Regions from separate parts of the Agrobacterium sp. NPDC058088 genome, predicted to be linked through region 1. Evidence: riboswitches for the same ligand, from Rfam matches in the RefSeq annotation. Region 1 holds a riboswitch; each other region holds the start of a gene.

Region 1 (7,802 bases):
GCAGCAGGATGTGCGGCTCCTGCGCCAATGCTCGTGCAATATGCAGGCGCTGCCGTTCACCGCCGGAAAGGTGGTGCCAGCTGCGTTCCGCCTTGTCGGCCATATCCACATTGGCAAGCGCGGCATCAACGATGGCGTCGTCAATCTGCGACCAGGCGGAGAGCGGGCCGAGATAGGGCGTCCGTCCAAGCTCTACCGCCTGCCGCGCAGTGATGCGCTCGGTGGTTTCAGCCTGCTGCTCAACGAAGGCGAGCCGGCGGGCAAGCTCGCGCCGCCCCAATGAGCCAAGTGGATCCTCACCAAGCGTAACGTGTCCACGTCGCGGTTTGCGGATGCCGGCCAGCATGGACAGAAGCGTGCTCTTGCCGGACCCGTTGGGACCGATGATGCCGAGAAACTCCCCGGAGCCGACATCAAGCGAAATGTCGCGGACGATATCGATATTGCCGGCATGAAAATGCAGGCCGTGGGCGGATAATTTCATGATCGCCCCCGCTTCTGCCCCAGAATGAAGGCGAAAGCGGGCGCACCGACCAGTGCGGTGATGACGCCGATCGGCAGCACCTGTCCCGGAATGACGATACGCGAGAGAATATCCGCGACGATCATGAAAACCGCGCCGGTCAGCGCCGTCACCGGCAGCAATATGCCGTGGCGGACACCAACGAAGATGCGCGCGGCGTGGGGAATGACGAGCCCCACAAAACCGATGGAGCCGACCAGCGACACCATCGCAGCCGTCATGATGGCGGAAACAGAGATCAGCACCGTATAGACCCAGCGCACCGGAATGCCGAGCGAGGCTGCGGCCTGACCGCCGAAGGCGAAGGCATCGAGCGCCCGCGCGTACCAGAGACAAACGATAAGACCCGCAAGGCTGACCGGTAGCGCCAGCCAGACATCCGGCCAGCGCACGCCGGAAAGATTGCCGAGCAGCCAGAACATGATGCCGCGCGCCTGTTCGGCATTGGCGGATTTGGTGACAATGAAGGAGGTCATGGCGTTGAACAGCTGCGAACCGGCAACGCCCGCCAGAATGATGGCGCTGTTGCCATGCCCCGCCCGCACGGCCAGAAGGCTGACCAGCGAAAAAGCGACAAAAGCGCCGATGAGAGCGCCCGCCGGCATCGTCAGAAAGCCCGCGCCGAAGCCCAGAAGCGCCACGGCGACGGCGCCGGTGGAGGCGCCGGCGGAAATTCCGAGAATATAGGGATCGGCAAGCGGGTTACGCAAAAGAGATTGCAGCACCGCCCCGGCGAGCGCCAGCGACGCCCCGCAGCAGGCGGCAACAACGGCGCGGCTGAGACGGTAACTCCACACGATGCCCTCATCCAGCGGTTCAAGCGGATAACCCGCGTGGAAAACGCGGTTGGCAATCGTCTTTACTACAACATCCAGAGGGATGGCAGTTTCGCCGATGGCCGCCCCGGCCATCAGCGCGACAAGCAGCAGGGCGAGCGCGGCAAATGCCAGCCCCGCCCTGCCAAGATGGGTGGAGAAACGGTTCACTTGGCAAGGCCAGCGGCCGAAATCGCCTCGGCCAGCGTTTCAATACCTTCGATGGTGCGAATGGTCGGGTTCATCGCCTGCGCATCCATCTCAAACACACGACCTTCCTTCACGGCGGGCATGATGCTTGCCACGGGATCGCTGGCCAGGAACTTCAACTTGACGGCAATGTCATCGGCGGGGAAACGACGTCGATCCATCTTGCCGGCAACAACCACAGACGGATTGGATTTGGCGATGGTTTCCCAGCCGACGGTCGGCCATTCCTCATCGCTTTCAATGACATTCTTCAAGCCCAGCGCGGACATGATGTAACCGGGAGCGCCATTACGGCCGGCGACATAGGGATCGATATCCAGTTCGGCACTGGAGAACCAGAAGACGGCGGAAAGCTTGCCATTGGCGGAGGCGATCTTCGCACGGGCGGCTTCCTCGCGCTTCTTCAGGTCGGCAACAACTTCTTCTCCGCGATCCTGCACGTTGAAGATTTTGGCGAGGTCGCGGACTTCCTGATAGATCAGCTCCATGGTGAAGCCGGTGTTGCGCACACCATCACCGCCGCCGGAATTGTCCTTACCGACGCAATCGGCAGGCGAGGTATAGACGGGAATACCGAGTTCGGCGAATTGCGCCGGCGTGCCAACAACACCCTCGGGACCGATCTGCCACTGGAACTGCGTCGTAACGAGTTCAGGCCTCTTGCCGACAACGGCCTCGAAGCTCGGATCGTTATCGGCCAGCCGTTCGACCTTGGCGTTGGCCTCCTCGTAGCCCTTAAGAACTGGACCGATCCACAGCGCCGTGCCGACGACCTTGTCCGCAACACCAAGCAGGTAAAGAACCTCTGTCGTGCTCTGGCCAACGGAAACGGTGCGGGCGGGCGCCTGCTTGAAGGTGATCTCCTGACCGCAGCTGCTGATTGTCAGGGGATAGGTGGTTTCGGCAGCATTGGCACCGACAACAGGCAAAACCAAAAGTACGGCAGCCAGAAAGCCGGCATGGACCGGCAGGCGTCTAGAATGAAACATGTGTTCTCCAGTCGAAAGTAAAACTTATTCCAGAGCAGCAGGCGTCAGAACGCGCAGCAACAGCGGGACGTCTTGTACGGAGAACGGTAATAGGACGCAAACGAAATGTTATGAAATAACATTACAAAATCCTCCTCCGGGCTTCCCCGCCCGTAACGATGGTTCATATTTTGACGGCAGGTCTCCTGGCTCACGGATTTGCGTCTCTCATCTGCCTTCCCGCATTCCGAAAAATACAGTGGCATGACGCCTTTGAGCGTCACTGGGATGAACGACAATCCGCTTACAGTTGCGGGGGCAGCCACGGCATTGGACGAAAAAGATCGCCCGCACCATGTTCCCTATTAATCCCTTCGCCTTTCGGCTGCAGGAACCGTCCCTTTCTCACATAAGGGGCAACAGACGGGGCGTCAATTGCGATCGTGTCGCAGCTCAGCACAAAGTCAGAACAGGGAAGGACCCGCCAGCGCAAAAATCTTTGCCGCGCCGGACCCCATGGGCTGCGGCACGTCTTTGGACATGGTCGTCAGCGTTTCGATCACCACCAGGCCGGATTGCGCCAGAAAATCGGAAAAGGAGCCGCTGTCGCGCACGGCATCGAGACGGACAAGCTGTGCTTCCAGATCGGCAAAATGCCGCCTGACGAGCGCGATTGCATCCGTTTCCTCCACTGCAACGACCGGACCCACGATATGGCCTCGCCCCGCTGCCCGGCGAAAGGCAAAAGCGACAAGCCGGCCAGCCTCGAACAGGCCGTAGCCTGTCTTTTCCCTGAGAAGGCGCGACAGGACGCGTCGGCGCGAAATGCCAAAAGCCGCCCGGTCCATGTCAACCACATCGGCAAAATGGTCTTCTGATAGCGGCTCAATCTTCTGTTTTCTGCCAGGGGACGGCATCTCTGCCGGACATTGCGCTTTTCCCCGAAAGAGATGCACTTTTTCCGTCTCTCCGGCAAAACCCAGCCCGGCAAACAACCGCCTCGACTCGTTCGTGGCATTGAGTCTTAGTGATATGGCTGGGAATTTTTCCAGAAGTCGCCGCACCAGCCATGGTGCCACACCCTGCCCCTGGAGGCGCGGCGAAACGATGACCATGCCGAGCGTCGCAAAACCCTCATCACAGGGAAACAGCATGGCGGTTGCGACGACGCGGTCGATCTCATCAAGTGCCGCGAGGCCAACACCACACTGCCGCAGAAAACACCATTCATTCGCGTGGTATCGCCATCCAACAGCCATGGAGAGGGCATGCAGATGATCCGCCTCTACATCGGCGATATCCACGGTTCGCAACTCGAAACTATCGACCTTGAGCAGCTCCATAGCAAACGGCTCTCATTTCCTCCGGTGCGGAACCTTGATCCCGGCAGCCCAGCCCACGACTTCCGAAGATAACCAGCCTTGCCAGCACGAATTTTCCGAAAGCACTGGAAGGACACAACAATCTACCGAAAACATGCGCATTTCAGCAGATAAACGCCGCCTGCCACTCTAAGCTTTCGGCGTTGAAGCAGCGGAGGCAGCCATGAACGCAATCGAAATTCTGGAGCGTCTTGTCGGCTTCCCATCGGTCGTCGGAACCGACAACGGCGATATCGCCGGATGGATCGCCGATTATCTGGAAAACCACGGCGCGAAAGTATCGCTGCTGGCCGGGCCCGAAGGCGACCGCGCCAATCTCTTCGCGAGCTTCGGCCCGACGGATGTCGCAGGATATATCCTTTCCGGCCATATGGATGTGGTGCCCGCCGGTGAGCCCGAATGGTCCTCCGATCCCTTCACGCTGAGAACCGAAGGCGATCGTCTTTACGGGCGTGGCACCACCGATATGAAGGGTTTTCTCGCCACTGTTCTCGCCGCAGCACCGGCATTTTCGCGCATGGCGCTGAAACGACCGGTACACATTGCCTTTTCCTATGACGAGGAGGCCGGTTGCCGCGGCGTGCCGCACATGATCGCCCGATTGCCGGAATTATGCGCAAAGCCGGTGGGCGCGATCATCGGCGAGCCGAGCAATCTGCTTGCCGTGCGCGCCCACAAAGGCAAGGCCGCCGCGCGCATCACCATTCGTGGCCGCTCCGGCCATTCATCGCGGCCCGATCAGGGCGTCAACGCCATTCACCTCATGACCGGCATCATGGCAAAGGCGGTCGCAACAGCGCAGGCGCTGACACAGGGGCCTTTCGAAGCGACCTTCGAGCCGCCCTACTCCTCCTTGCAGATCGGCACGGTGAGGGGCGGACAGGCGCTCAACATCATTCCAGACCATTGCGCCATCGAGCTGGAAGCGCGCGCGATTGCCGGCGTTTCGACACTCGCGCTGCTTCAGCCGGTGCGAGATGGCGTGGAAACGCTCGCCGCTGAGGGCATCGATATCGAATGGACACCGATGAGCGACTATCCGGCATTGTCCCTTGCCGGCGATGCGCCACTGGCAAAGCTTCTGGAAGAATTGACCGGCGCGCCCTGCATCGCCGCCGTCAGCTATGGCACCGAGGCCGGGCTTTTCCAGGCGGCCGGTATCGACGCCATCATCTGCGGCCCGGGTGACATCGGTCGCGCCCACAAGCCGGATGAATATATCACCGCCGGCGAATTGTCCGGCTGCCAGTCAATGCTGGAAAAACTGGCAAACCGCTGCACGGTTTGAACCTTCGAAACACGGATTTCAAATGACGTTTTTCTTCAATTCCGACGCCAGACGCGGCGAGATTTTCCGGCAGGCGCTCGCTCGCGAGCTGCCGGATCTGCCCTTTTCGATGGATGCCGCAAGCGTCGACCCGAACACGGTTCGATACCTCATCAGCTGGACGGTGCCCGAAGATATAGGCCGCTACCGTAACCTCGAAATCCTGTTCTCTATCGGTGCAGGTGTCGACCAGTTTCATATCGACGCCGTCCCTCCCCATGTGAAGGTCGTGCGCATGGTGGACGAGGGCATCATCCGCATGATGCAGGAATATGTGATCCTTGGCGTGCTGGCGCTTCACCGCAATTTGCCCGCCTATGTCAGCCAGCAGCGTCAGGGCCTGTGGAAAGCCCTGCCGCAGCGCCAGGCGGACGAATGTCGTGTGGGCGTTCTCGGCGTCGGCATGCTGGGCATTGCGGCGCTGGAGCGGCTCAGACCCTTCGGTTTTCCGCTGTCCGGCTGGAGCCGCTCACCGCGCGAGATCGATGGTGTTACCTGCCATCATGGCGAGGCCGGGTTGGCCACGATCCTCTCGACAAGCGATATACTCGTCTGCCTGCTGCCGCTGACGGAGGAAACCACCGGTCTGTTGAACGGCGAACGTCTGGGGATGCTGCCTGAGGGCGCGGGTCTAGTCCACGCCGGTCGCGGCAGGCAGCTCGATCACGATGCGCTCGTCGACGCGCTGGATCGCGGCAGGCTTTCCGGCGCGGTGCTTGACGTGACCGAACCCGAACCGCTTCCGGAAGACCATGGTTTCTGGACACATCCAAAAATTCTCCTGACGCCGCATGTCGCCAGCGTCACCCAGCCGCATTCGGCAGCCCGAACCGTTGTCGAGAACATCAAACGATACCAGTCCGGTCTCGAGCCGCTCGGCCTCGTTGATCGCAACCGCGGATATTAAACCCACACCGTTCCAGGAAAGGACACCCATGCCGCTTCTCAAAACCATCGACACCAATCCCGCCTTCGAACCCAAGGCCTCCAAGGCCCTGCCTGAACGCCTCATCTCCGGCGACCCGGCCTTCAAGACCTGGGCGCTGGACGAAGCCCGCAACGGCACCGTCCATACCGGCATCTGGGAAGCAACCCCCGGCGAAAGCCGCTCTATCAAGGGCGAGACCTTCGAGTTCTGCCATATTCTCGAAGGCGTCATCGAAATCACGCCGGAGGGCGGCGCACCGTTGCGTTACACGGCGGGCGACAGCTTCGTCATGAAGCCGGGTTTCGTCGGCGTATGGAAGACCATCGAGACCGTCCGCAAGATCTACGTCACCGTGAACGGCTGAACTGAAATCCCGTACTTTCGGCATCAGCCGTGAAGGTTTGTGCCCAGAAAATGCCGACGGACACACGCACCGAAGATTGCGCTGTCCGCTGGCGACAAAACAGGATTTTCGTTCACCGCCGCCGCCGCACTCGGTCGATGCTGCTTGCCATCAGGGACTAGCCTTGAGGCGCATCCAAAAAGGGTTTCCCCATGACGCTCAGCTTCGATCCAGACAGCCTGTCTTTGCCGATCGGCCATTTCATCGGCGGCCGGTTGATCCCGGCTCAAAACGGCATCGACATGCATCGCCCGTCGGATGGCATCGAATATGCCGGCTGCCCCAGAGCGGACGCCACACTGGTCGACGAAGCGGTGCAGACCGCCAAGGCCGCGCTGAAAACCAGCAATTGGGGTGGCATTCGCCCGCGCGAACGCACGAAGGTCCTGCAACGCTGGGCCGACCTGATCGAGCAGGAAGCCGAAACGCTGGCGAAGATAGAAGCGCTGTCCTCCACCCGGCCGGTCGGCCAACTGATCGCAGGCGACATCGCCGTGACTGCCGAACAGATCCGCTTCTTCGCCGAATTTGCCGACAAGGAAGGCGGCGACCTCGTGCCGACCGACGATACGAGCCTCGGCATGATCATGACCGAACCCTATGGCGTCGTCGGCGCGATCACACCGTGGAATTTCCCCGTCTCCATGGCCGGCTGGAAACTCGGCCCGGCGCTGGCTGCCGGCAATGCCGTGGTGCTGAAACCATCGGAAATGACGCCATTTTCCAGTATTTTCATGGCTGAGCTGGCCATCAAGGCCGGCCTGCCCGCCGGCCTCATCAACATCGTGCTCGGTGACGGGCCCGTGACAGGCAACGCCATCACCGGCCATCCCGAGATTTCCAAGGTCAGCTTTACCGGTTCCACGGCCGCGGGTGCTGCCATCATGGCCAATATCGCCCGCACCGGCATAAAGCCCATGACGCTGGAACTCGGCGGCAAAAGCCCGCAGCTGGTTTTTGCCGATGCCGATATCGAAAAGGCGGCGGCTGCGATCGCCGGCAATATTCTTTCCAACGCCGGACAGGCCTGTGTGGCGGGCTCGCGCATCATCGTCGAAGAAAGTGCGGCGGATGCCCTTTCCGCCGCGATTATCGCCCGCATGAAAACGGTAAAACCCGGCCCGACCTGGGACGAGACCACCCAATATTCACCTATTATCTCCGAAGTGCAGCGCCAGCGTATCGATGGCATCGTGCAGGCGGCGGTCGCCCATGGTGGCGAATGCCTGACGGGCGGTGCGAATAT
Region 2 (7,802 bases), on a different contig from region 1:
CACCGTGCTGGAAAACAGCGTCTACGGCCTCGATATCCAGGGCGTGCCGCGCAAGCAAAGCGAAGAGAAGGGCCGCTACTGGCTGGAGCGTGTCGGCCTTGCCGGTTACGAGGATTATTATCCGAACCAGCTTTCCGGCGGCATGCAGCAGCGTGTCGGCCTTGCGCGGGCGCTCGCCAATGACGCCGATATTCTCCTGATGGACGAGGCCTATTCGGCGCTCGATCCGCTGATCCGCGTCGACATGCAGACCATGCTGCTCGATCTGCAACAGGAGCTGAAGAAGACCGTTGTGTTCATCACCCATGATCTCGACGAGGCTTTGCGGCTGGGCGACCATATCGCCATTCTGAAAGACGGCGAAGTGGTGCAGCAGGGCGACGGCCAGAGCATCATCCTGTCTCCGGCCGATGGTTACGTCACCGACTTTGTGCGCGACGTCAATCGTGGCCGCGTGTTGCAGGCAAACACTGTCATGGAGCCGCTAGAAAGTCGCCCGGAAGGCATGCCCGTGCCGGAAACCGCAACGCTGGAAACGATTGCCCGCGACATGTCGGAAGCCAACGAGACGCAGGCCCATGTGGTGGACGAGGATGGCAAGCCTGTCGGCAGCATCGGGCTTGATACGCTGGTGGCTGCGATGGTGACGCCCGCGCCGCAGGAAGCGGCGGCGACGGTCGATGTTGAGGAAAGGGAGCCGGAGGCCGTGCGGCAAGCGGCGGCACCTGCGGAGAAGGAGACGGCGTGATCTGCCTGGTTACCCTCTAGCACCTCTGTCCGTCATCCTCGGGCTTGTCCCGAGGATCCAAACACGTCGAGACGACCAAGACGTCGCAGATCCTCGGGACAGGCCCGAGGATGACGTCGGCACATCTGGTGTGGTCCACCTTAAATCTGACCGCGCAGGGTTCACTCGTGTCCTGGGGCGCTCATTCGCCAATCCACGGCCCGCCTCCGCCCCAAATGCACAAACGAAGCACCACTTCGCCTGATGTCAACCCTTCCCCCTCGCTGCAGCGCAGCAAGCGCAAGTTTCGGACAAGTCAGCGCCGTTAACCATTTGTTAACTTTTGAACGCGGAATCACCGACATGCAGATCGAAAGCAATATTGGCGGATATAACTATCAGGGTCGCATCCGCGACATCGAAAAAGCTGGCAGTGCGCAAAGCGCGCCGGAAGAGCAGGCCGTGAAGCGCGGCCCCGGCAACCCCACCGTTTCCAGCACCATTCTTTCCCAGTCGCTGGCCAATGTGCTGTGGGCTGTCGGAAATGGCAGCGCACCCGCCCGTCAGGATACGCCTGCGGCTTCCGCCGAAGACACGGCGGAAGCGCAGGCTGAATGGGTGCGCAGCGCCTATTCGGAATATACCGAATAGGCGATTCCCATCAGGCACTTGCCGGGCTGACCTCCACCGTCACATGCGACAGTTCATGTATGGCGGCAAGTTTCTGCTTATAAAAGGCCGGCGCTTTCGGCGCCTGCGAATGGATCGCCACGATGGCCGCATGGTGGCCGGGACCTACCTGCCATACATGCAGGTCGGTGATGCGGTCTTCTTCCGTTTCCACGGTTTCACGGATTTCCTGCGGCAGGTCGTCCGCCAGCGGCACCGCATCGACAAGCGTCGTTGCCGTGGAGCGAATGAGCCCCCATGACCAGCGGGCGATGACGAGACCGCCGACGATTCCCATCAACGGGTCGAGAAAGTTCCAGCCGTTCCACTTTCCGAGCAGCAGCGCGACGATGGCAAGGACCGAGGTCAGCGCATCCGCCAGCACATGCAGATAGGCGGCGCGCAGATTATTGTCCCGCCCGCCCTTTGCACCATGCTCCGCATGCGAACCGTGATCGTGATGGGCATGTGAACCGTGGGCGTGGCCATGCCCGTGTCCGTGTCCATGATCGTGGTGATGGTCATCCTTCAACAGCAGGGCGCTGACGAGATTGACCGCCAGACCGATGACGGCGACGAGAATCGCCTGGTTGAAATCGATTTCGACAGGGCTGATGAGGCGCATGCCGCTTTCGACGGCAATCAGCAGCGCCACGACCGCAAGCACGACAGCGCTGGCAAAACCGGCGAGATCGCCGAACTTGCCGGTACCGAAGCTGAAGCGCGGATTGCGCGCCTCGCGCCTTGCATAGAGATAAGCGAGCGCCGAAATCAGCATCGCGCCCGCATGGGTGGACATATGCCATCCGTCCGCCGTCAGCGCCATGGAGCCGAACCAGTGTCCGGCGACGATCTCCGCCACCATCATGACGGTGGTCAATGCGATGACCATCCAGACGCGCCTTTCATTGCGCTCATGATTCTGGCCGAGATAAATATGGTGGTGCTCCGCCGTGGCGAAAGGTTCGGAAGTCGTCGTCATGTCGCTAATCCTCTCAACTCAACCGGTCCTTGAACTCTGCCGGCCTTTCTTCATTCCGCCGGCATGCGCTGATTCACCGGATGTACGTCTTCAGCACCTGGGCCAGCTCTTCCGCCGCCCGCGCCCGCTCATCTTCATTTTCAGCATGCACGACATGTTCGTGCAGATGCTCCTGCATCACCTCTCCCGTCAGGCCTGAAAGCGCGCCGCGCACCGAAGCGAGCAATTGCAGGACCTCGCCGCAGGGCTTGGCATCATCAAGCGCACGCTCCACCGCCTCCATCTGCCCTTTCAGGCGGCGGATGCGGGCAAGCAGCTTGTCCTTGTTGCGGATCGTATGGGACATGAGCACCTCATATACTATAGGGGGGTATAGTATATTGCTGTTATTTTTTGCGCAAGGCGTGCATGACGCAATCTTCGGGAATGTTTCGGACCTTAAAAATGCTCCATCAGAACTAGGGGACTCACGGTCATGACGACTATCGCAGCAACCAGCAGCATCAATTTCGCCTCTCCCGTCCGCGGCATCGCGCCTGCGCATAACCGGGAAAGCCAGTCTACCACCGAGGCTCTGCAGGAGCTCACGCGGGCGGCCCATCGCGCCATTTCGGTGGCAGGCAATGTCGCCACCACCGTCGCTCCGCTGGCCGGGGCCTCCGCGAGCCTGGCTGCTGCTCTCTGGAACATGGACAGCGGCGCTTCCGCCCCCACTGGCGCCAATGCTGAGGTGGCCGCTTCCGCCCCGCCGGATATGGCAAGCCTCGAATCGCAGATTCTGAAGGCATTAGCCCAGGCGCTTGGCGTCAACGACGCCGCTTAAGGCCATTGAACCGGGGACGGAAAAGCCATATCTCTAGAGACTGGAGATATGGAGAAAGCCATGCTGTCCATCGGTGAACTGTCGAAACGCACCGGCGTCAAGGTACCGACGATCCGCTATTACGAGCAGATGGGCCTCATCCGCGAGGCGGATCGTTCGGATGGCAACCAGCGCCGTTACGAAAAATCCGACCTCGAAAGGCTGGCCTTCATCCGCCATGCGCGCGATCTCGGCCTGAACATCGAGGCCATCCGTGAGCTGCTCGCGCTCAGCCAGCACCGGCAGATGCCCTGCGAGGGTGCTGATCGCATCGCCGCCGAGCATCTTGCCCATGTGCGCGAGAAGATTGCCAGCCTGAAAAAGCTGGAACACGAGCTGGAACGCATCGTCTCCCATTGCCACGGCCATTCGATCGAGGATTGTTATGTCATCCGCGCGCTTTCCAACCATGGCATGTGCGAAGGCGAGCATTGAGCCGAAAACCGAGCTTGACAGATGACGGATTCGGGCGCATTGCATCTCTCATGATCAACGAACGCGCACCCATCTCCTGCTCGTACTTTTGGGCCTTCCTTTAAGGGCGGCTCGACAGATCATATTGTCAACAAGCCGCCGTCAGGCGGCTTTGTTGTTTTCAAACGTCCTGACGGCACCGATAAGACCAAAGGACCGAAGAAATGACCGAAGATAGCTCCCTCACATTGGAAAGACCGCCCGTCGTCATCATTCGCGGCGCGCGCAAGACGGATTTGCCCGAGCTCAACGAGATGATCACGCTGCTTGCCTCCTACCATGGCGATGCGGCGGCGATCACGCCGGCGAAGCTTGAGCGCGACCTGTTCGGCGCCCTGCCCTGGGTGCATGGTCTCGTCGCCGAAGCCGATGGCGCGCTGATCGGTTACGCCCTGCTTCTGCCGCTCTACAGGGCGCAGGAAGGCCGGCGCGGGCTTGAGCTGCATCATCTCTTCGTGCGTGACGGTCATCGCGGCCATGGCACCGGCCAGCATCTGGTATCCCGCGCCCGCGATATCGCCAAGCGCCTCGGCTGCGACTATCTTTCCGTCAGCGCCACGACCGGTAATGTCGCGGCGCATCGTTTCTACGAAAACATGGATTTCGCGCCGCGTCCGGTTACCGGTATGCGCTACATGCAGTCCATCGCCTGATTAAAAACCACGGAGACGGCCATGACACGGATCGCCATTGCGCTCGCACAGGATTTTGCGGACTGGGAACCGGCGCTGCTCGCTGCGGCGGCACGCAGCTATCTCGGCGTCGAGATCGTTTATGCGACCCCGGACGGGCGGCCGGTAACGTCGATGGGCGGGCTGAAGGTGACGCCGGATACACCCTATGATGCGCTCGATCCCGTTGACTTCGATGCGCTCGTCATTCCCGGCGGTCTCAGCTGGGAAAAGGGAACGGCTGTCGAACTTGGCGGGCTGGTGCAGCGCTTTCGCGAAAAGGACCGGCTGGTGGCCGGTATCTGTGCAGCCGCTAGCGCGCTGGCGGGCACGGGTGCTCTGAACGATGTTGCCCATACCGGCAATTCGCTCGCCTCACACAAGGGCTATCCGGCCTATCGTGGCGATGGTCTTTATCGCGACCAGCCGAAAGCGGTCAGCGATGGCGGCATCATCACCGCACCCGGCAGCGCGCCGGTGAGTTTTGCTGTGGAAATTCTGAAAAGCCTTGGCCTCTTTGGTCCGGAAGCCGAGGCGGAACTTCAGGTTTTTGCGGCGGAGCATCGGTAAGGCGGACGCTGATATTACAGGTCGCCTAAGCCCCCACCTCATTCCTGTGCTTGTCACAGGAATGAGGTGGTGCAAAATACGAACGTCCTGGCACCCTCACCCATCACCCCGATCAAGCACCCGGCACACGCGCGCCACGGGCTCCTCGTCCTCCCCGGCAATCGCACGGCGAATATCGCGGCTGTTCAAATGCAGACTGCGGCCGGCGGGTAAATTTGCACGTTTTATCTTGGCAAATGCCGCCAGCAAAAAGGCTGCTTTATTGTCGTGGAAAAAGGCAAGAGCCGCCTGCCCCGCGGGACTCGGCCCCAGCACGGCCTTGAAGGCAAGCCGGTGTACGGCGCAAGGCGCGCCGTGGCCGGGAACGGCAAAACGCAGCGCATCGAGTTCGTCACTCCATTCCGCTGCGTCTTGCATGGTTTTCAGGCCTGCTGGAAGCGCTTCAGGAAAAACGCGCTCAGCGTGCCGAGAAGCGCCCAGAAAACGAAGCTGGTGACTGTGGCGGCAACGATGAACTGGCGTTCCAGCGGCAGCGGCGCCAGCGCATGTTCGCCTTCCGGCGGTAGGGGCGCGCCCACCACATGCGGCGCGACGATCAGCACCAGCGCCAGAACGATGGCCCATGGCTCGCGGCGGAATGCGATCAGCGCAATGCCGCCCGCGGTTGCGGCAACCGTCGAGAGCCACCAGATCTGCCGTGCCTCAAGCGCGGCGGCCGGGCTGCCCGGCAGTTCCGGCGGCAGGCCGATCATGGGGGCGAGCATCACGGCGGCAAAACCGGCAACACCCCACAGAAGACCCTCGCGCCAGCCAGCATTGGTGCCGCGCAGCGAAATGAGGCCGGTCAGCACCAGCGCGTACCCGATGGCGGTCAGCACATTGGCGGCGACGGTGTAGGCGGTACGCTCGAAACCATCGGCCGGCGCCCAGGCCTCTTCATTGTGCTCGTGGGCGGAAGCCGCAGCGCCCGGCGCAGGCGCATCATGGCTGTGGGGTGCTTCGCCGGCGCTTTCAAAAGTTTCCGCCTGAAGGATGAGCGGCGTGGTGCCGACAGCCTGCATGGCCGAGACAGCGAAACCGCCGACAATGCCGACGAGCACGGCGGTAAAAACGATATTTCGGAAAGACGACATGCTACTTCCCCTCAATGGCAGGGGAAGGCATTGGCATGGCGCGTGTCGTGCGCGGCATTGTGAACGGCTTCCACATGGGAAAAGCCGACAAAACCGACGACGAACAGGCCGAGCACGATCGCGGTGAGCGATTGCGCGAAGCTCGCTGTTTTTGCAGACGCGGCGGCATTGGCCGTATTCTGATTAATGGACATGGTGACCCCTCTCCGGCGCGACCCCGCGCCTTTGGACGCGGCCGGGCGGCAGAAGCCGCGAGACCGCATGCGATATACTTCACCACGGGGATACGAGACTGACACAGGGCGGCATTGATCCCGCCACCCTGAAATTCCGCTCTTCCGGACACCCCGCCGGCATGGATATTTCCGTGATGGCAGGTCTCCTGGCTTACGGGTCAAAACCTGAAACACCTTCCCGGCATCGCCCTCGCCTTGAATGGGGCGAGATGGCTTGCCAGTGGCATTTCGTTTCAGGCTCTCCGCTCACAGTTGCGGGGGCAGCCACGAATGAGGATGTTTCCCTATCGTGTTCCCTTTTCACCTTCCGGAACGCCCGGAAGGAACCATCACAAGGTTGTTATCCGCCGGGCGAGAGCGGGAGTCAATGGTGGCCGCGTTTGCTTTGAACGCACAGGGCTTTACGGCCCTCTTCCGTGATTCTCGGGCTTGTCGCGAGAATCCAGCCACGTAGCGTCAAATCCATCAGTTGTGGATGCTCGGGACAGGCCCGAGCACGACGTGAGGTGCATGGCGGGCGCCAGCAAGCCTTTTTACCGCGCCGGTATCGCCTTCAGATAGGCGGCAATCGCATCTCGGTCTTCGGCGGTCAGATGCGCCATGTTCTGCTGGACCTTGACCATGGAGCCGCCGGCGCTGTCGAAGTCAGGGGTGAAGCCGGTTTCGAGGTAGCCGGCAATATCGGCCTTCGTCCAGCTTCCAATGCTCTGCGAGCCGGGGGTGATATCAGGAATGCGGCCCTCGCCTTCCGGATTGGGACCACCGGCCAGCCACTGACTAGCAAGGAAGCCGCCCAGCGCATCGCGCGGCGTGTGGCATTCGCCGCAATGGCCCGGCCCTTCCACCAGATATTGGCCGCGCAGCAATTCAGCATTGGCGTTGGCAAGTTCGACGCGCGGCGGTGCGGAGGGATCGAAATAGAGGAACTTCCAGCCGCCCAGCGCCATGCGCAGGTTGAAGGGGAACGGCAGATCATGGTCCGGCGCGTCGTTCTGGCTGGCCGGCAGGGTTCTCAGATAACCGAAGAGGTCGTTGATGTCCTTCTGCGTCATGCGCGCATAGGAGGCATAGGGAAAGGACGGGTAGAGATGTTCGCCGTTCTTGCCCACACCCCGCGTCATCGCATCGCCGAATTCAGCCAGGGTCCAGCCGCCTATGCCATGTTGCGGATCGGAGGAAATATTGGGAACATGAAAGGTGCCGAAGGGGCTTTTCAGCGCCTGTCCGCCGGAAAGCGTCAGCATCCCCTCGCCCTTGGCATCGGGTGCGGCATGGCAGCTTGCGCAGCCGCCCGCCCAGAACAGCGTTTCGCCATTGGCCAGATCCGGTTCGCCGAGGCTTACCCAATGGCTTGGCGCCTGCCGCTGAGGGGCGGTAACCCAGGTGAATATGCCGTAGCCCGCAATGGCCGCGACAACGGCCCCGCCCACGAGTTTCGTCCAGATGGAGGACATGCCCTCTCCCCATTCTCACCTGAC
Region 3 (7,802 bases), on a different contig from region 1:
CAGAGATCGAACACCAGATGTTTCGGCCAGTCGCCATGGGACTGCAGATGATGCCGAAGCACTTCTTCGCCCGCCATACGGCCCAGCTCGAACGCTGTCGGCGTCGGCATGGTGCGGGGATCGGCCGCGTAAAGATTGCGGCCGGTGGGCAATACGTCGAGACGCCCCCGCGCCGGCGCGCCGGAGGGGCCAGGGGCAATGTGCCGGCCATCGAGTGCCGCCAGCAGCGCGGCTTTCTCGGCCTTCCCACTCTCAAGCCGGAGAGGATCTGTCTCGCCTTCTGGGAAGCGGCCGAAAACATGCTGACCGTCCTTGATGGCAAAATCCTTGAGATCGCAGAGAAAGGCATCGATGCGGGAGAGGGCCGTATCGGCATCGTCCTTCGCACCCACGCCCGCCTCTGCCGCCAGCCCGGTTTCCAACGCCTTTTCGACAATCAGCTTCGCCAGCCGGTCGCGGCGGCGGCGATCAAGACCATCGGCCTGCGCATATTCATCCACCAGCTGTTCCAGCGCCAACTGTTCCGGTGAAAGCCCGGCATTCACCAAAACCGGGGGAACATGGCCGATGGTCACGGCGGCGATACGCCGCTTGGCAACCGCCGCTTCACCGGGATTGGAGACGATGAACGGATAGACCACCGGCAGCGAGCCGGTGACGATTTCCGGAAAACAATCGCGGGAAAGCGCAACCGTCTTGCCCGGCAACCATTCCAGCGTGCCATGCGCCCCCACATGCACGATGGCATGCGCCGCAGCAGCGCGCTGCACCCATGCGCCGAAGGCGACGAGCGCGTGGCGCGGCGGCAGGGCAGGGTCGTGATAATCCACCCGCCGATCCTCGTTTCGTCCCCGATCCGGCGCGAGCGCCACGAAGACCTGTCCGAAGCGGGCAACACGAAAATGGAATTTGCCATCAACGAAAGCACCGTCCTCTTCCGCAACTCCCCACGTCGCATGCACGGCTTTGCCAGCAGCCTCCGGCAAATCTGCAAGAAAATTCCGATAGGTGGAAAGATCGACTGCCGCTTCCTGGCTCTCGATACGATCGAGCAGCGCCCGTGCCGTTTCGGGAATATCCTTCACCGCATAACCGGCATCGGCAAGATCGCGCAGCATTTCGAGCACGCTTTGCGGCACATCGAGACCAACGGCATAACCGGTGCGCCCCGGCGCGGCACCGGGATAATCAGGCATCAGGATGACGATGCGGCGATCCTGCGGTGGCGCGAATTTCAGTCGCAGAAAGGCCGCGATGCGGTTCGCCACCTGTTCGACACGATCCGCCTCCGGCAGATTCAGAAGGCTGACCCCGCCATCTGTCCGCGCCTTTTTGAACGAGATCGCACCCGCGAGAATCCGCCCGTCCAACTCGGGCAGTACGACATGCATGGCAAGATCGGAGGGATTGAGACCGCGCGCATTTTCCACCCAGCCGTCACGCCGGGTGGTTGCCATCACCACCTGGAAAACGGGAACGCCGAGGCGATCGAACAGCGTTTCGCCCTTGTCATCCGTCTGGCTGGCGAAAGCCGTAGCCGCGAGGATGGCTGCAGGCCGAAGAGCGGGCAGCACCGTTTCGAGAAAACGGATCGCTTCCCCATCCTTCAACCCGCTGACAAAAATCGGCAGGGGCGCAAAACCGCGGGAAGAGAGCGCCTGAAACAACGTATCAACGGGTACTGCATCTTCCGCCAAAAGCATGGAACGGTAAAAGAGAATGGGCAGAACTGGCGCACCGGCAGGAAACCCCGCACAAGCCTCTTCCTGCCCCACAACACCCAGATCCGGGCGATAAAAGCCAGCTTTCGGGAGGGGCACCGCCTTTATATCCGGCCATTCTCCGCCATCCGCCAGAACAGGAAGGCCAGCGGCAAGGCGGGCCATATTCTCCGCCCCACCTTCCCGGAAGAAGGAGAGAACGGAGGCCAGCGTCGGCTTATCAACCGTGGAGGCAGCCTCGAGCTTTTCATCCCTCTCGCTGCATTCCCCCGGCAAAAGCAGAAGCTTGATGCCGCGCCCGCGCGCCAGAATGGCCAGCTGATCGACCCCGTAGCGCCAGCGCTCCGCACCACCGAGAATCCGGATAAGGATAACGCGGGCATGTTCCGCTGTTTTTTCGATCCAGAGATCGACCGACATCGGATGCCGAAGTTCGGACAGGTTCGCGGCAGAAAGGGATGGAAGCTTATCTCCCGCCTGCCGCCACGCCCGCTCAAGCCCGGCAAGATCGCTTGCCGAAAAAGACAGCACCACCACATCCGAACGGGGCTGGTTGAGATCAACCGGCTCGATCAGGTCGTCCAGAGACGAGGACGTGGTGGCGAGAATATGCATTCAAAGCTTTTCCAGTAAAAGTGCGTCGCAGCTCATGTCACGCGGCCAGCATCTGTTCGATCTTTTCGCGGTTGATACCCTTTTCGCCGATGATGACGAGGCGGCTGCGGCGCTCCTCACCCGCCGCCCACGGACGGTCGTAATAATGGTTGACGCGGCTGCCGACCGCCTGCACCTGCAAACGCATGGGCTTGGCCGCGACTTCGATGAAGCCCTTGATACGCAGCACATTTTCGGCAGCGGCCGTCTCGGCGATACGGGCCGCCAGAGCTTCCGGATCGGTAACAGCCGGCAGATCGACGACGAAGCTGTCGAAATCATCATGTTCATGGTCAAGTTCGCCATCATGATGGGTGCGGCGGTTTTCGATATCCTCTTCCACCGCAAGGCCGAGACCGATCAGCACGGCAGGATCGATGGCGCCATTCGAAGCCACAACGATCTTTGCCGCCTTCGGCAGATGTTCGAGGACATGCGCCTTTGCCTTGTCGAGACCGGCATCATCGAGAAGATCGGCCTTGGTGAGCACGATGAGATCGGCGCAGGCAACCTGATCCTCGAAGACCTCTTCGACCGGGTCATCATGGTCGAGCACCTCGTCATTGGCGCGCTGGGCTGCGAGCGCTTCCATGTCATGAGCAACCTGACCCTCGGCCAGCGCCGCACCGTCCACCACGGCGACCACGGCATCGACAGTCACGCGGCTCTTGATCGCAGGCCATTGGAAGGCCTGTACGAGGGGCTTCGGCAGGGCAAGGCCGGAAGTCTCGATGAGGATATGCTCCACTTTCGGCTGGCGGCTGAGGATTTGTTCGATGGCTGGCTGGAAATCATCCGCCACCGTGCAGCAGATGCAGCCATTGGCCAGCTCGACAATGTTTTCCTCCGGGCAGCTTTCAATGCCGCAACCTTTCAGAATTTCGCCGTCGATGCCGATATCGCCGAATTCATTGACGATGATGGCGAGACGCTTGCCGTCAAGCTTTTCGAGAAGGCCACGCAGCAGCGTGGTTTTTCCGGCCCCCAGAAAGCCGGTGACGATGGTGCAGGGAACGCGGTCCACAAGGGTGCTCATGATCTCTCCTCGGTAAAATCGAATGGGGGAATGCGCGCCACCATGCCGCGCTTTAAGGGTTCGGGGCGGCCGCGCCAGGGCATCAGGCCATCGGGCGCGGCAGAAAGCAGCCGCGCGCCAGTCAGCAGGTCTTCCGCATCATCCGGCGTCAGCCCGCCAAACACATAAGACCAGCCATCGGCGCTGCGCAGAACGGCGCTGAGACCACGCTTGCAATTGGCAAGACAATTGACGGAACGAACGGCAATACCGCTCTCCTGCGCCTTTTCGATAACGGCATCGGCAAGACGCGAACCGGGGCGCGGTTCGGCATTCGGATCGACATCATCGCGACAGCTCCGGCATACGAAGACGGTGACGCCGGGCGCCGTTTTGCTCAGTGCGCTCGCGTTTGCACATGAAGATGTCGCTGAAATATCCAAACCGTCCCGTTCCCACGCCAAATTAAAATTCTTCGGGGTGCGGATATCGAAAACGGTATGCGGACGGGCGCAAACCGGCAGTTCGATCTGACCGACTGACCGGAGCACCCCGCCCGGCAGACGTTTTTTCCTGAAACGGCAGGTCTCCTGGCTTGCGGCTCTATCAACACCCGGACACCGCCTTCCCGAACCCCGTGAGAGGTCCAGTGGCTTTACGGCGCGGGCTTACCGCTTACAGTTGCGGGGGCAGCCACGGAATGACCCTTTGTCGGGGCGGAACCGTGTTCCCTCTTAGCTTTTCCCGTTGCCGGGAAAAGACCGTCAGTCCCTTACCATTAGGCTGAACGGGTGTGAGGGTCAATGCCGCGCACCCGTGACCGGCACATTGCCGGGTGCGGCAAATTGAGTATAGTCGCCGCTCCGAATGGCGGGGGCATAAGGTTCCAGGCCGATGGATGAGAAGGAAAAGGCGATGACCCGCGACATCAGCGACAGCGAAGCCGAACGCCACCGGCAGAAAATGGTCAACCGCAAGACGGTGCAGGACGCCGAAGTCGCCGAAAAGACCATCGAAAAAGGCCTGCTGATGATCAACACAGGCCCCGGCAAGGGCAAGTCCACAGCGGCCTTCGGTCTTGCTCTGCGTATGCTCGGCACCGGGCGAAGGGTCGGCATCGTTCAGTTCATCAAGGGTGCCTGGTCGACAGGCGAACAGCAGGCTCTGACCCTGTTCGGCGAAAAGATCGTGTGGCGCACCATGGGCGAAGGTTTCACCTGGGACACGCAGGATCTCAAGCGTGACGTCGCAGCAGCGACAAAGGCGTGGGAGGAGGCCAAGGCTCTGATGGCCGATCAAACTATCGGCCTTCTGGTTCTTGACGAACTGAACATCGCCTTGCGTTACGAATACCTGCCGTTGGAAGAGGTTGTCGAAACGTTGTCCAGTCGCCGGCCCGATCTGCATGTCATCGTCACCGGTCGCAACGCCAAGCAACCGCTGATCGACGTCGCCGACATGGTGACGGAGATGACGCTGGTGAAACATCACTTCAAGGCAGGCGTGAAAGCTCAAGCCGGGATAGAATTCTGATATGACTGCCCGGGTACTGATGTTTCAGGGAACCGGCTCCGATGTCGGCAAATCGCTGATGGTGGCCGGCCTTGCCCGCGCATTCACCCGGCGTGGCCTCTCCGTCCTGCCGTTCAAACCGCAGAACATGTCGAACAATGCCGCTGTCACCGCCGATGGCGGCGAGATCGGTCGCGCGCAGGCCCTGCAGGCACGGGCAGCGGGCGTGCCGCTTTCCGTGCACATGAATCCAGTGCTGCTGAAGCCGCAGAGCGAAACCGGCGCACAGGTGGTGGTACAGGGAAAGATCGTCGGTAATGCCAAGGCAGCCGACTATCAGCACATGAAGGCCGGGCTGATGCCACGCGTGCTTGATAGTTTCGAGCGCCTGAAACAACAGGCCGATCTGGTGCTGGTGGAAGGGGCTGGCAGCGCATCGGAAATCAACCTGCGCGCCAACGACATCGCCAATATGGGTTTCGCACGGGCCGCCGATGTGCCGGTGATCCTGATCGGCGATATCGATCGGGGTGGCGTCATTGCCGGCCTCGTCGGAACCAAGGCGGTGCTCGACGTCGATGACGCGGCAATGATCGAAGGCTTCATCGTCAACCGCTTTCGTGGCGATCCGGCGCTGTTTTCCGAGGGCATGCGGATGATTGCGGAAAAGACCGGCTGGGCCTCCATAGGGCTTCTGCCACATTTCTCAGATGCCGCAAAACTGCCGGCGGAAGATGCGCTGGGGCTTTCCGGCCCGGCCCAACAGAAGCCCGACGCAAAGATCCGCATCGCCGTGCCGATCCTGCCGCATATTTCCAATTTCGACGACCTCGATCCCCTCGACATGGAACCGGATGTAGAACTCATCCGTGTACGGCCGGGTGGGACGATCCCCTCCGATTGCCGGCTGGTTTTGCTATGTGGTTCGAAATCCACCATTGCCGATCTCGCCGTGCTGAAAGATGCCGGCTTGGACATCGACATAAAGGCGCATGTGCGCCGCGGCGGCTACGTTCTCGGCCTTTGCGGCGGTTACCAGATGCTTGGAAAAACCGTTGCCGATCCTGACGGCATCGAGGGATCGCCGGCGACTGTCGACGGGCTAGGTCTGCTTGATGTCGACACGGTTTTAACGGGTGACAAGCGACTCGTTTCCGTTCAAGGCGTGAGCTTTGATGGTGTTTGTTTATCCGGCTACGAAATGCATGTCGGGGAAACCACGGCAGCAGCAGGCAATCTGGCGTTTTCGATGATCGACGGGCATTACGATGGAAGCATCTCACCCGACGGCCGTGTCTTCGGCACCTATATTCACGGCCTCTTTGCGGATAACAGCCAGCGCAGCGCGTGGCTGCAGCGTCTCGGCGGGCAGGGCACGGCCCTGAACTATGATGAGCAGGTGGATGCGGTTCTCGACCGGCTAGCTGCGCATATGGAGCAGCACCTCGATCTCGACAGGCTGCTGGCTATAGCGCGATAAGGATCGCCAGAAGTCCGAACAGGCCGATCAGCAACAGGTCCGCAATTCGTGCCAGCCGTAGTGCCGTGCGAATATCACCGGCGACCAGCGCCGACCTTCCGCCTTCCCCCATGAAACGCGCTTCGATCATCCGTCCGCCGTAAGAACGCGGTCCGGCAAGCGCAAAACCGAGCGCACCAGCCAGCGCCGCCTCCGGCCAGCCTGCATTGGGGGAGCGGTGGTGGCGCGCATCGCGGCGGATCGCGGCAATGGCCGCTTTTGGCGACGCGCCCTCGACAAAAAATGCGGCAACCACAAACAGGCTGCCGCTCAGTCTTGAAGCCGGCAGATTAACGAGATCATCCAGCCGCGCCGAAGCCCAGCCGAAGGCCTCATGGCGCGGCGAACGATGGCCGATCATGCTGTCGGCCGTATTGATCGCCTTATAGGCGGCACCGCCGGGCAGGCCCAGTAACCCGAGCCAGACAGCGGGAGCCACGATGCCATCGGAGAAATTCTCGGCGAGACTTTCGATCGCCGCCCGGCATATCGCGGCCTCATCCAGCTTTTGCGGATCGCGCCCGACGATCATCGATACCGCCCTGCGGCCACCTTCAACACCCTCTCGTTCCAGAGCCGTGGCGACGGCCTCCACATGCTGTTCCAGACTCTTCTGCGCCGGAAGCGAGGCGCCGAGTATCGCCACAGCCAGCAGACCGAAGGGCAGAAAAAGCAGAACAGATTGCGCAAACCATGCAAGGATCACCGTCAGCCCGACAAAAACAACCAGCGCCAAAACACCCGCGGCCTTGCGTTGAGAAAATGACGCGCTCTCCCGGTTCCATTTTTTGTCCATGAGCGCGATAAGCGAACCGATCCAGGTGACAGGATGACCGATGCGTTTGAACAGCCAGTCCGGATAGCCGGTCAGGCGTTCAATCACGAGCGACAGGAAAGCGAGAGCAAAGAACATGGGCGAGACAGTACCAGAAAAGGCTCAAGGAGCGATCCGCCATGGCGGCAATCTCGGCAAGGCGCGCCTGATGTTTCCGGAAGCGCATGAACCGTGGATCGACCTTTCAACCGGGATCAACCCGCACTCCTATCCGCATTCGCCCATTCCCGCCAGCGCATTCGCCCGCCTGCCGGAGCCCGGCGCCGCTGAAGAACTGAAACACTTGGCCGCAGCCCATTTCGGCGCGCCTTCCGCACGGCACGTGACGCTCTCTCCCGGCACCCAGATGCTGATGCCTCTGCTCGCGCAGATCGCCATCGACCGTGGAGCCCAAAACGGTGCCGTACTGTCACCCGCCTATGCGGAACATGCGCGCACCGCCCGCATGGTGGGGCTTACCGTCACGGAAGTGGAAAACATTAGCGAGCTGTCGACCTACGGCTATGTCGTGGTGGTCAATCCCAACAACCCCGACGGTCGCGTCAC
Region 4 (7,802 bases), on a different contig from region 1:
ACTGCGGGACCGTTAGACCATGTCGATAAATCTCAAAACCATCGGAGACCTGCGATCGAGGTCACTCTTCCTCGCGTCACATTATCAGTATCAGGCCGAAAGCTCCCTTCGGATGATTTCCGCCCCTGCACCCAGGGCATTGAGCTTGCCTCTTGCTACCTGACGCGAGAGGGGCGCCATGCCGCAATTGGTGCAAGGATAGAGCTTGTCGGCATCTACAAACTGAAGCGCTTTTCGCAAGGTATTCGCGACTTCCTCCGGGGTCTCGACAGTATTGGTTGCCACGTCAATGGCGCCAACCATCACCTTTTTACCGCGAATGAGCTCAATGAGATCCATCGGAACACGGGAGTTGTGGCACTCCAGCGAGATCAGATCGATGTTGGACTTCTGCAGTTTTGGGAAAGCTTCTTCATATTGTCGCCACTCCGACCCCAGAGTCTTTTTCCAGTCCGTATTGGCCTTGATGCCGTATCCATAGCAAATATGGACGGCGGTCTCGCACTTGAGCCCTTCGATTGCCTTTTCAAGCGTCGCAACGCCCCAGTCATTCACCTCGTCAAAGAAGACATTAAATGCCGGTTCGTCGAACTGGATGATGTCGACACCAGCAGCTTCCAGTTCTCTTGCTTCCTGATTTAGGATCTTGGCGAATTCCCAGGCCAGTTTTTCGCGACTTCTATAATGGCTATCATAGAGCGTATCGATCATGGTCATGGGACCTGGCAGGGCCCATTTGATTGGCTGTTTGGTTTGCTGACGCAAAAATTTGGCGTCCTCGACAAAAACAGGCTTTTCGCGAGACACTGCGCCAACGACCGTCGGCACACTGGCATCGTAGCGATTGCGAATTCTGACGGTCTCACGTTTCTCAAAATCGACGCCACTGAGATGCTCGATAAACGTCGTGACAAAATGTTGTCGTGTCTGTTCACCGTCACTGACGATATCGATGCCTGCCTGTTGTTGATCATTGAGGGACAACCGCAGGGCATCACGTTTGCCCTCAATCAGTTCCTCATCCTGCAATTTCCAGGGTGACCAGAGCTTTTCAGGTTGTGCAAGCCAGGAGGGTTTCGGCAGGCTGCCGGCGGTTGATGTGGGCAACAGTGTTTTCATGATAGATTACCTTGTGTTTTGTTTGTCAATGGACGCAATCGGCAGACCATTTCTCGAGAATGGTCTTGTACGGCCTGATGAAATGCTGCTCGGCAAACCTGCCCTGCTCGATAGCTAGCCGGCTACGTTCTTCCCGATCATAGACAATTCGAGTGAGTGAATAATCCTGGTGGTTCAGGTCTGGCTGATAACGCGCGCCCGCCACAGAATTGGCGTTATAAATCTCGGGCCGGTAGATTTTTTGAAAAGTCTCCATCGTGCTGACGGTGCTGATAAGCTCGAGATTGGTGTAATCACCGAGCAAATCACTGACAAAATAAAAAGCCAGTGGAGCGACGCTATTCAGAGGCATGAAGTAGCGGACCCGCAACCCCATTTTTTTGAAGTATTGGTCAGTCGAAGAGAATTCATTCTGCTGGTATTCGACACCCAACACGGGATGCCGGTTGTCAGTCCGATGATAGGTTCTGCTGCTTGATGCGCTCAGGCATATGACTGGCGGCTTGCTGAAATTCTCCTTGTAAGCGGCCGACTCCAGGAAACACTTGAACAGGTTTCCGTGCAGATCGCCAAATTTTTCTGGCGTGCTGAATTGGGCCCGGTTTCTGTTGTGCTCCGGCAGCACCACGCTGAAGTCGTAATCCCGGATATAAGAGGAGAAATTATTGCCGACAATGCCGTCAATGCGCTCGTTGGTTTTTCGATCGAAGACGTTCGTTTTCAGGATTTCAATCAGTGGGAAAGCATCATTCTTGCCTTCAGCACCAATATTCATTTCGACGGATATGATTTCGAGCTCCACAGAATAACGATCGCCTTCAGGATTATCCCAATACGCCAGAGCGTTGAAACGATTGTCGATCATCCTCAGGGCGTTGCGCAGGTTCTCTTTCCGGTTCTTCCCTCGAGCGAGATTGGCAAAATTGGTCGTAATGCGCGTATTTTCTGAAGGATGATAATCCTCGTTGAAATAAACTCTCTTGAGATCAAAATTAAAATCTCTGCTCATCGCGACCCGACTCCCTAGTCACCGATATAACCATCGAATTTTTTGAACTATATTTCAGGATACATCGAATATTGCTTTCCATATCCTCAGATAGTCACCGTTTATGCTGACCATAATTGAGAAGTATGTGATATGTGCCCGAGAATTTGAGCTAGTAAAAATGGTTTTATTTCATTGAAGCATGAGCCATGTTCATGGTTGGACGTGTCGCTGGACTGGATGTCATCTGTTTCGCACCCCTCAGCTCTTCGATTACATTCGAGTGATAGATGTCTTGACCAGTTCAACGACATGCGACATTGATTAGCCATCGTGGTTCTGCGGACGAAGGTCCGGAGCTAAGAGGGAATTCGGTAAAGGCTTTAAACACAGCCTGAATCCGAAGCTGCCCCCGCAACTGTAAGCGACGAGCGAAAGTCCATCACGTCACTGAGGCCTGCCTCGGGAAGACGGACCAAAGCTATGACCCGCGAGCCAGGAGACCTGCCGCGATCGATAACGTCCACGGGCGGGGTGTCCCGGAGTGCCGCTTTCGCGACAGGCATTCCCGTGCCTTTGCCTCTGCGTCATGTCCCGCCCTGCCACAACCTGATGGCAGCGCCGATGACAGAGACCGCAACGATAAAAAAGCCTGCCCAGCGCGGCTCGATAACCAGTCTCATCGATATCGTCTTTCCCGGAGATACCAACCATCACGGCACTCTCTTTGGGGGAACGGGCCTCGCTCTTATGGATCGCGTCGCCTTCATTGCGGCAACTTGCTTCTGGCGAACATTTTTCGTAACCGCGTCCTGGGAACGCATCGATTTCAGGCAACCCGCACACATCGGGCACATCATCGAAACCGCGGCGAGACCACTCAAGGCCGGACGCCGTTCCCTGGCGGTCGACAAGGACCACCGGCCGGTTCCCGTTTACGACCCGGCCGAAATCATTTCCCCTGAGAAGGAAGGGGCATAACCATGTTGGACAGGCAACATCTTTCGATCCTGCGAGAAGTCGACCGCATGGGCAGCCTCACGGCCGCGGCGGAGCGGCTGAATGTCTCCCAGTCTGCTCTCAGTCACACGATCCGCAAGCTGGAAGATCGGTACGGCGTGGCGATGTGGGAAAAGGATGGCCGCAACCTTCGTCTCACCGATGCGGGCCGCTATATCCTGACACTAGCGCAACGCGTTCTGCCCCAGATCGAGAGAGCTGAGAATGTTCTGTCGGATTATCGCCACGGACAACGAGGTTCGCTCAAGATCGGCATGGAATGCCATCCATGCCACCAGTGGCTGATGAGCGTCACAAAACCCTATCTCATGGAATGGCCAGATGTAGGCTTGGAACTAACGACCTCGTTCGCTTTCGGCGGCGTGGCGGCGCTGACTGGATATGAGATCGATATACTGATCACACCGGATCCTATCGAGATGCCCGGGATTCACTATTTGCCGGTGTTCGATTACGAACTCGTGCTTGCGGTGCCAGTCGATCATCCGCTGGCGCTGAAACGCCATGCCCAACCTGCGGATCTGCTGGATGAGACGCTGTTTACCTATCCGGTACCGCCGGAGCGGCTGGATGTGTTCACGCAATTCCTGGTGCCGGTCAATTGCCGCTTGCGCCATCACCGAAATATCGAGACGACGGAAATGATGCTGCAGCTTGTAGCGGCAGGCCGCGGGGTCAGTGCCATTCCCGATTGGCTGGTGCGACGGGAAGCGGCAGCACTGGGGGTCCGCTCCGTCCGCATCGGTCAAAGCGGCATCCAGAAAAGCATCCATCTCGGTTTAAGAGATGGTGACGACACTGTTGATTTTATCGCCGGGTTTCTCGAGACCTCGCGAAAAACATTGGCCTGACGAGTCGGTGCCTTATCGGCATTGCTATAACCGGGCTTGCCGATTTTGATCGGTTCGCGGCCCTAGCCGGAGGAAGCACCTGTATGCATATTGATAACTCATCGTCGGGCTGGCTCGCAGATGACGCCGCACATACAGTAAAAGCGGAAGCCCGAGCTTTCTGTCTACGGATGATCAATGAATTCTACGGCATCGGTTACACGCCCGCCTGGCACTCCGATCTGGACTCGCTGTTGAGTGCCACACCCGAAAACTGGTTTTCGAACGGGGAGCGCGGAGGTTTCCTTCTCGTCCGGGATGATGCAGGACGCATCATCGCTGCTGGAGGTCTCTACGGTCTGGGAAAAAAGCCACCCACGAGAGAACGCCTGCGAGATCGCTACCGCGACGCGGAAAGGGTGTGTCAGATCGTCCGGGTCTATCTGGAGCCAGGCGCCCGGCGGAAGGGACTGGGGTCGTCGGTAGTCTCAGCTCTGGAGACCAGGGCACGCGAACTGGGCTACATCACCTCCTATCTTCACGCCGACGCAAAAACACCCGACACGCTTCGTTTCTGGAGGAGCCAGAGATACAACGAGTTCGGTCGGTTCTCCTATCCGTCACCAAGCGGAACGGATAGCAGTGTGGACTTCGAGAAGTCTCTGCATGGCGATTTTGAATGAGAACACGAAGATGTCTTTGTGTTTCAATCGGAGCCGTTTCGACTGATCCTTGCGATTCGGGCCTTAAAACGCCCGCCGCTTCAGGAGGGGCGAAATGCCCCTGTAATCCGTCGAAGCACGGCGTTCGCATGGTCGCCAGTGACCGTGGAAATCATCACGACATCCAGTTTCGGAAGCTCCGGGAGCGCATGGTTCCTGACCTGCCTTACACCGGCGGGAGCAGCGCTTTGCGCCAGAAGCCCGATACCAATCCCTGCTTCGACAGCGGCTCCCACCGCCGTTGCCCCGGTCCCGACGAACACTTCGCGCCAGGCGCTATCCGCGCTCTCCAGCGCCCGAAGAGCCATGGCTCGTAAATTGCAGGGCTCGGGTTGAAGCACGAGGGGCACGGGAACGTCTGAACGAAGATCGAAATCCGCAGCGCAATACCAGCCAAAGCTTTCCTGAAACAGCGTTTCTCCATCCCTGCGGATATCATCATGCCGCAATACGACGATCGCATCGAGCTCTCCGGCATCATACAGTTCAAGCAGGTTTCTCGTGCCGGCGGTGCGAAGATGAAGTGTAACGCTTGTCACGCGCTCACTGACCATCCGAAGTATCCGCGGCAGGTCGGCCCCGATCAGATGATGTGTGACACCGATCGCCAGCCGCGTCGGCTCCTGACCGAAGACATCAAGTGCACGGCGGCCAGCAGAGACATAGGCGCGCGCGGGTTCCAGAAAGCGTTCGCCTGCCGCCGTCAACCGCACGCGGCGCGGTGTCCGTTCGACCAGACGATGTCCCAGCATGTCTTCGAGGCGGCGTAGGCGCAATGATATCGCCGCTTGCGACGTATTCATCACGCCTGCCACCTGTGTGAACGATTGCAGTTCGGCAACGAGAAGAAAAGCCTCGACGGCCTCGGGATCCAATGAGCGCATGGCATTCATAACAAACTGTTATCGCTGAAACTTGCAAGCCCCTAATTCTATCGACGCTTCAGGACGGATATTGCACGACACTCTTAGTAGGAGCTTTTCGTGTCACAGATTTCTTCGTCCTCGCCTAGCGCTGCCCCTGTCGCCGATCCCCGCATATGGGCAGTGCTTGCTGTGGCGGTCGGAACGCAGACCGCAGGCTCATTCGTATCGCAGGGAATTTACATTCTCGTACCCTTCTGGCGAGAAGCATTTGGCGTTTCCCTCGCATCCGCGTCGCTTGCCGTCACGGTCATGAACGGCGTCCAGATTGCGACGATGTTCACGCTCGGCCGTGCCATCGACATTCACGGCGAGCGTCGTATCGTCGGCATTGCCATGCTGGGCATGGCAATCGCCATGGCCTGCGCGGCGACATTGGCAAACAGCCTGCCCGCGCTGCTCGTTTGCATGGCATTTCTGGGGGGCACCTACGCTGCTGTCCAACCGGGCGGCACGCGGGCGATCATGCGCTGGTTCCCTCCCGCCAAACGTGGAATAGCCACCGGGTTTCGGCAGGCCGCGGTTCCCTTCGGAACGATGATTGCAGCAGCCCTCCTGCCGTTCATGGCAGTTCGTTACGGGTGGCATGCGGCGGCATGGCTGTGCGCTGGAGTCTCCATCGCCGGCGCTGCGCTCTTCTGGGGGCTGTATCGTGAAGGAGGCGATGTAGCGGCAAAAACAGAGCGTCCGCTTCCCTTGTTAAAACTTGCCCGCATCGTGGGACAGGATCGCAGCTTCTGGCCCGTATTGCGGCTTGGTATTGCCATGTCGGCATTTCAGTTCACCCTAACCGCACACGTCATCGGCTTCATGGCGGACGGACTGGGGCTTGGTCTCTTTGTCGCATCGTCCATGTTTGCAGCAACACAGCTTGCGGGAATTCCCGGCCGCATTCTCCTCCCCTGGCTCAGCGATCGTTACCGACCCGGTCTTCGTGGTCAATCGTTCGGACTGGTGTCCGTCATTGCTGCCGGCGCCGCCACGCTCCTCGCGCTTCTCCCGATCGGCACGCCACCAGCGGTTATCCTCCTCGTGCTTGTCATCTTGGGGATATTCGGGATCGGCTGGTTTCCGCTCTACCTCCTGCAGATCGCCGAGAGCGCACCAAAAGGTTCGATCGCATCGACAATCGCCTTCGCGTCCACGATCTGTTTGGCCGTCATGGCAATTGGACCCTATCTTTTCGGGCTCCTGGTCGACCGTTTTGGCTATGGCGCGGCTTGGTCAGCGCTGATCATACCGGTTGTCGTGACCGCGCTGCCGCTGACCATCCCATCACCGCGCCTCCCGAGGACTCAAACCGGCTCGCCGTTAGATGGAATATTGAAGTTTATGACCGCACACGAATGACAGCGGCCGTGTTCGGGAAAGCATCGGCGATGCCACAGAGGTCAAGCCGCGTACGGCTTATTGCCACGCCGGCAAATCATAACGCCTAGTCAATTCTATGATAATGCATGACAATCTAAAGGAGCTTGGGCTCAATGGCGGAGAGGGTGGGATTCGAACCCACGATACCCTTGCAGGTATGCCGCATTTCGAGTGCGGTGCATTCGACCACTCTGCCACCTCTCCGCATGCGCGAACGCTTGCGTTGCGCGCTCCTCTTAAACATCAAAGGCCGGACTGACAAGCGGAATTTCGTGTTTGTGTCACAAATTATTCGTCATGCACGAGGTCCGAAAGAAGGCTTGGGCGTCTGGCTGTTTAGTGAACATTTTTCGGGTGGCGCCGTGTTCTCGCGTCGCTTTCACAGCCGCTTATAGCGCCGCAGGATTTCGATGATCTTTTCATCCTGTTCCTGATCCGGCAGAAGGGCCGGCTTGCGGCTGGCGCCGACGGAGGGGTCTTGCAGGTAGAGCGCGCGCTTGACCATGGCGGGTGCGAAGCCGAGAGCGTAGAGATCGGTGCGGAAATTGGCATAGGTCGCCTGCTGGCGTTCGGCTTCAGCGATGTCGCCAGCTGCCCACATGGCAAAGCTTGACCACAATCTCGCACTGCCGCGGGACGGTCGAGAGAAGAAAAGCAGAGATCGCCGTTAGATGAACCGGAAAGGCAGGCCCGAGATGAGCGCCTTGACGAAGCGCTTTTTTTGAAAGCGCCCATTCAACGAAACGCGCGGCAGCTGTGCCGGTTTTTCGAGGCTTTGAGGACCGAGAACACCGGCCTGTGTGGTGACCGCCACGGAGAAACCCGCCTC

The links. A riboswitch is a leader RNA that binds a small molecule or an ion and turns the genes downstream of it on or off. The one in region 1 is predicted to bind cobalamin.
Region 2: it holds a riboswitch for cobalamin, as region 1 does, so the genes downstream of both, ACFVTJ_RS07380 (CbtB-domain containing protein) here and ACFVTJ_RS12045 (ABC transporter substrate-binding protein) in region 1, are expected to answer to the same signal.
Region 3: it holds a riboswitch for cobalamin, as region 1 does, so the genes downstream of both, ACFVTJ_RS22140 (DUF1636 family protein) here and ACFVTJ_RS12045 (ABC transporter substrate-binding protein) in region 1, are expected to answer to the same signal.
Region 4: it holds a riboswitch for cobalamin, as region 1 does, so the genes downstream of both, ACFVTJ_RS13650 (acyl-CoA thioesterase) here and ACFVTJ_RS12045 (ABC transporter substrate-binding protein) in region 1, are expected to answer to the same signal.

What each region holds. Positions count from the first base shown of each region.
Region 1 covers NZ_JBHVSU010000003.1:437,124-444,925, reverse strand. Annotated here, with positions in the region: gene ACFVTJ_RS12055 (ABC transporter ATP-binding protein) at 1-484, opposite strand, end outside; gene ACFVTJ_RS12050 (FecCD family ABC transporter permease) at 481-1,509, opposite strand; gene ACFVTJ_RS12045 (ABC transporter substrate-binding protein) at 1,506-2,537, opposite strand; cobalamin riboswitch at 2,695-2,930, opposite strand; gene ACFVTJ_RS12040 (GNAT family N-acetyltransferase) at 2,981-3,859, opposite strand; gene argE (acetylornithine deacetylase) at 4,062-5,186, shown strand; gene ACFVTJ_RS12030 (2-hydroxyacid dehydrogenase) at 5,209-6,132, shown strand; gene ACFVTJ_RS12025 (cupin domain-containing protein) at 6,161-6,517, shown strand; gene ACFVTJ_RS12020 (aldehyde dehydrogenase family protein) at 6,709-7,802, shown strand, end outside.
Region 2 covers NZ_JBHVSU010000002.1:427,962-435,763, reverse strand. Annotated here, with positions in the region: gene ACFVTJ_RS07430 (glycine betaine/L-proline ABC transporter ATP-binding protein) at 1-748, shown strand, start outside; gene ACFVTJ_RS07425 (hypothetical protein) at 1,091-1,378, shown strand; gene dmeF (CDF family Co(II)/Ni(II) efflux transporter DmeF) at 1,389-2,378, opposite strand; gene dmeR (Ni(II)/Co(II)-sensing transcriptional repressor DmeR) at 2,452-2,724, opposite strand; gene ACFVTJ_RS07410 (hypothetical protein) at 2,854-3,201, shown strand; gene ACFVTJ_RS07405 (helix-turn-helix domain-containing protein) at 3,262-3,675, shown strand; gene ACFVTJ_RS07400 (GNAT family N-acetyltransferase) at 3,879-4,367, shown strand; gene ACFVTJ_RS07395 (type 1 glutamine amidotransferase family protein) at 4,389-4,955, shown strand; gene ACFVTJ_RS07390 (hypothetical protein) at 5,052-5,372, opposite strand; gene ACFVTJ_RS07385 (CbtA family protein) at 5,378-6,088, opposite strand; gene ACFVTJ_RS07380 (CbtB-domain containing protein) at 6,100-6,282, opposite strand; cobalamin riboswitch at 6,443-6,670, opposite strand; gene ACFVTJ_RS07375 (c-type cytochrome) at 6,858-7,778, opposite strand.
Region 3 covers NZ_JBHVSU010000011.1:91,029-98,830, forward strand. Annotated here, with positions in the region: gene cobN (cobaltochelatase subunit CobN) at 1-2,336, opposite strand, end outside; gene cobW (cobalamin biosynthesis protein CobW) at 2,374-3,411, opposite strand; gene ACFVTJ_RS22140 (DUF1636 family protein) at 3,408-3,833, opposite strand; cobalamin riboswitch at 3,953-4,171, opposite strand; gene cobO (cob(I)yrinic acid a,c-diamide adenosyltransferase) at 4,306-4,923, shown strand; gene ACFVTJ_RS22150 (cobyric acid synthase) at 4,925-6,382, shown strand; gene cbiB (adenosylcobinamide-phosphate synthase CbiB) at 6,369-7,334, opposite strand; gene cobD (threonine-phosphate decarboxylase CobD) at 7,333-7,802, shown strand, end outside.
Region 4 covers NZ_JBHVSU010000004.1:99,475-107,276, reverse strand. Annotated here, with positions in the region: gene ACFVTJ_RS13660 (methionine synthase) at 91-1,119, opposite strand; gene ACFVTJ_RS13655 (DUF1852 domain-containing protein) at 1,145-2,128, opposite strand; cobalamin riboswitch at 2,425-2,634, shown strand; gene ACFVTJ_RS13650 (acyl-CoA thioesterase) at 2,732-3,088, shown strand; gene ACFVTJ_RS13645 (LysR family transcriptional regulator) at 3,091-3,978, shown strand; gene ACFVTJ_RS13640 (GNAT family N-acetyltransferase) at 4,062-4,640, shown strand; gene ACFVTJ_RS13635 (LysR family transcriptional regulator) at 4,721-5,572, opposite strand; gene ACFVTJ_RS13630 (MFS transporter) at 5,663-6,952, shown strand; tRNA gene ACFVTJ_RS13625 (tRNA-Ser) at 7,088-7,177, opposite strand; partial or broken gene ACFVTJ_RS13620 (dihydrodipicolinate synthase family protein) at 7,353-7,565, opposite strand; gene ACFVTJ_RS13615 (polysaccharide deacetylase family protein) at 7,641-7,802, opposite strand, start outside.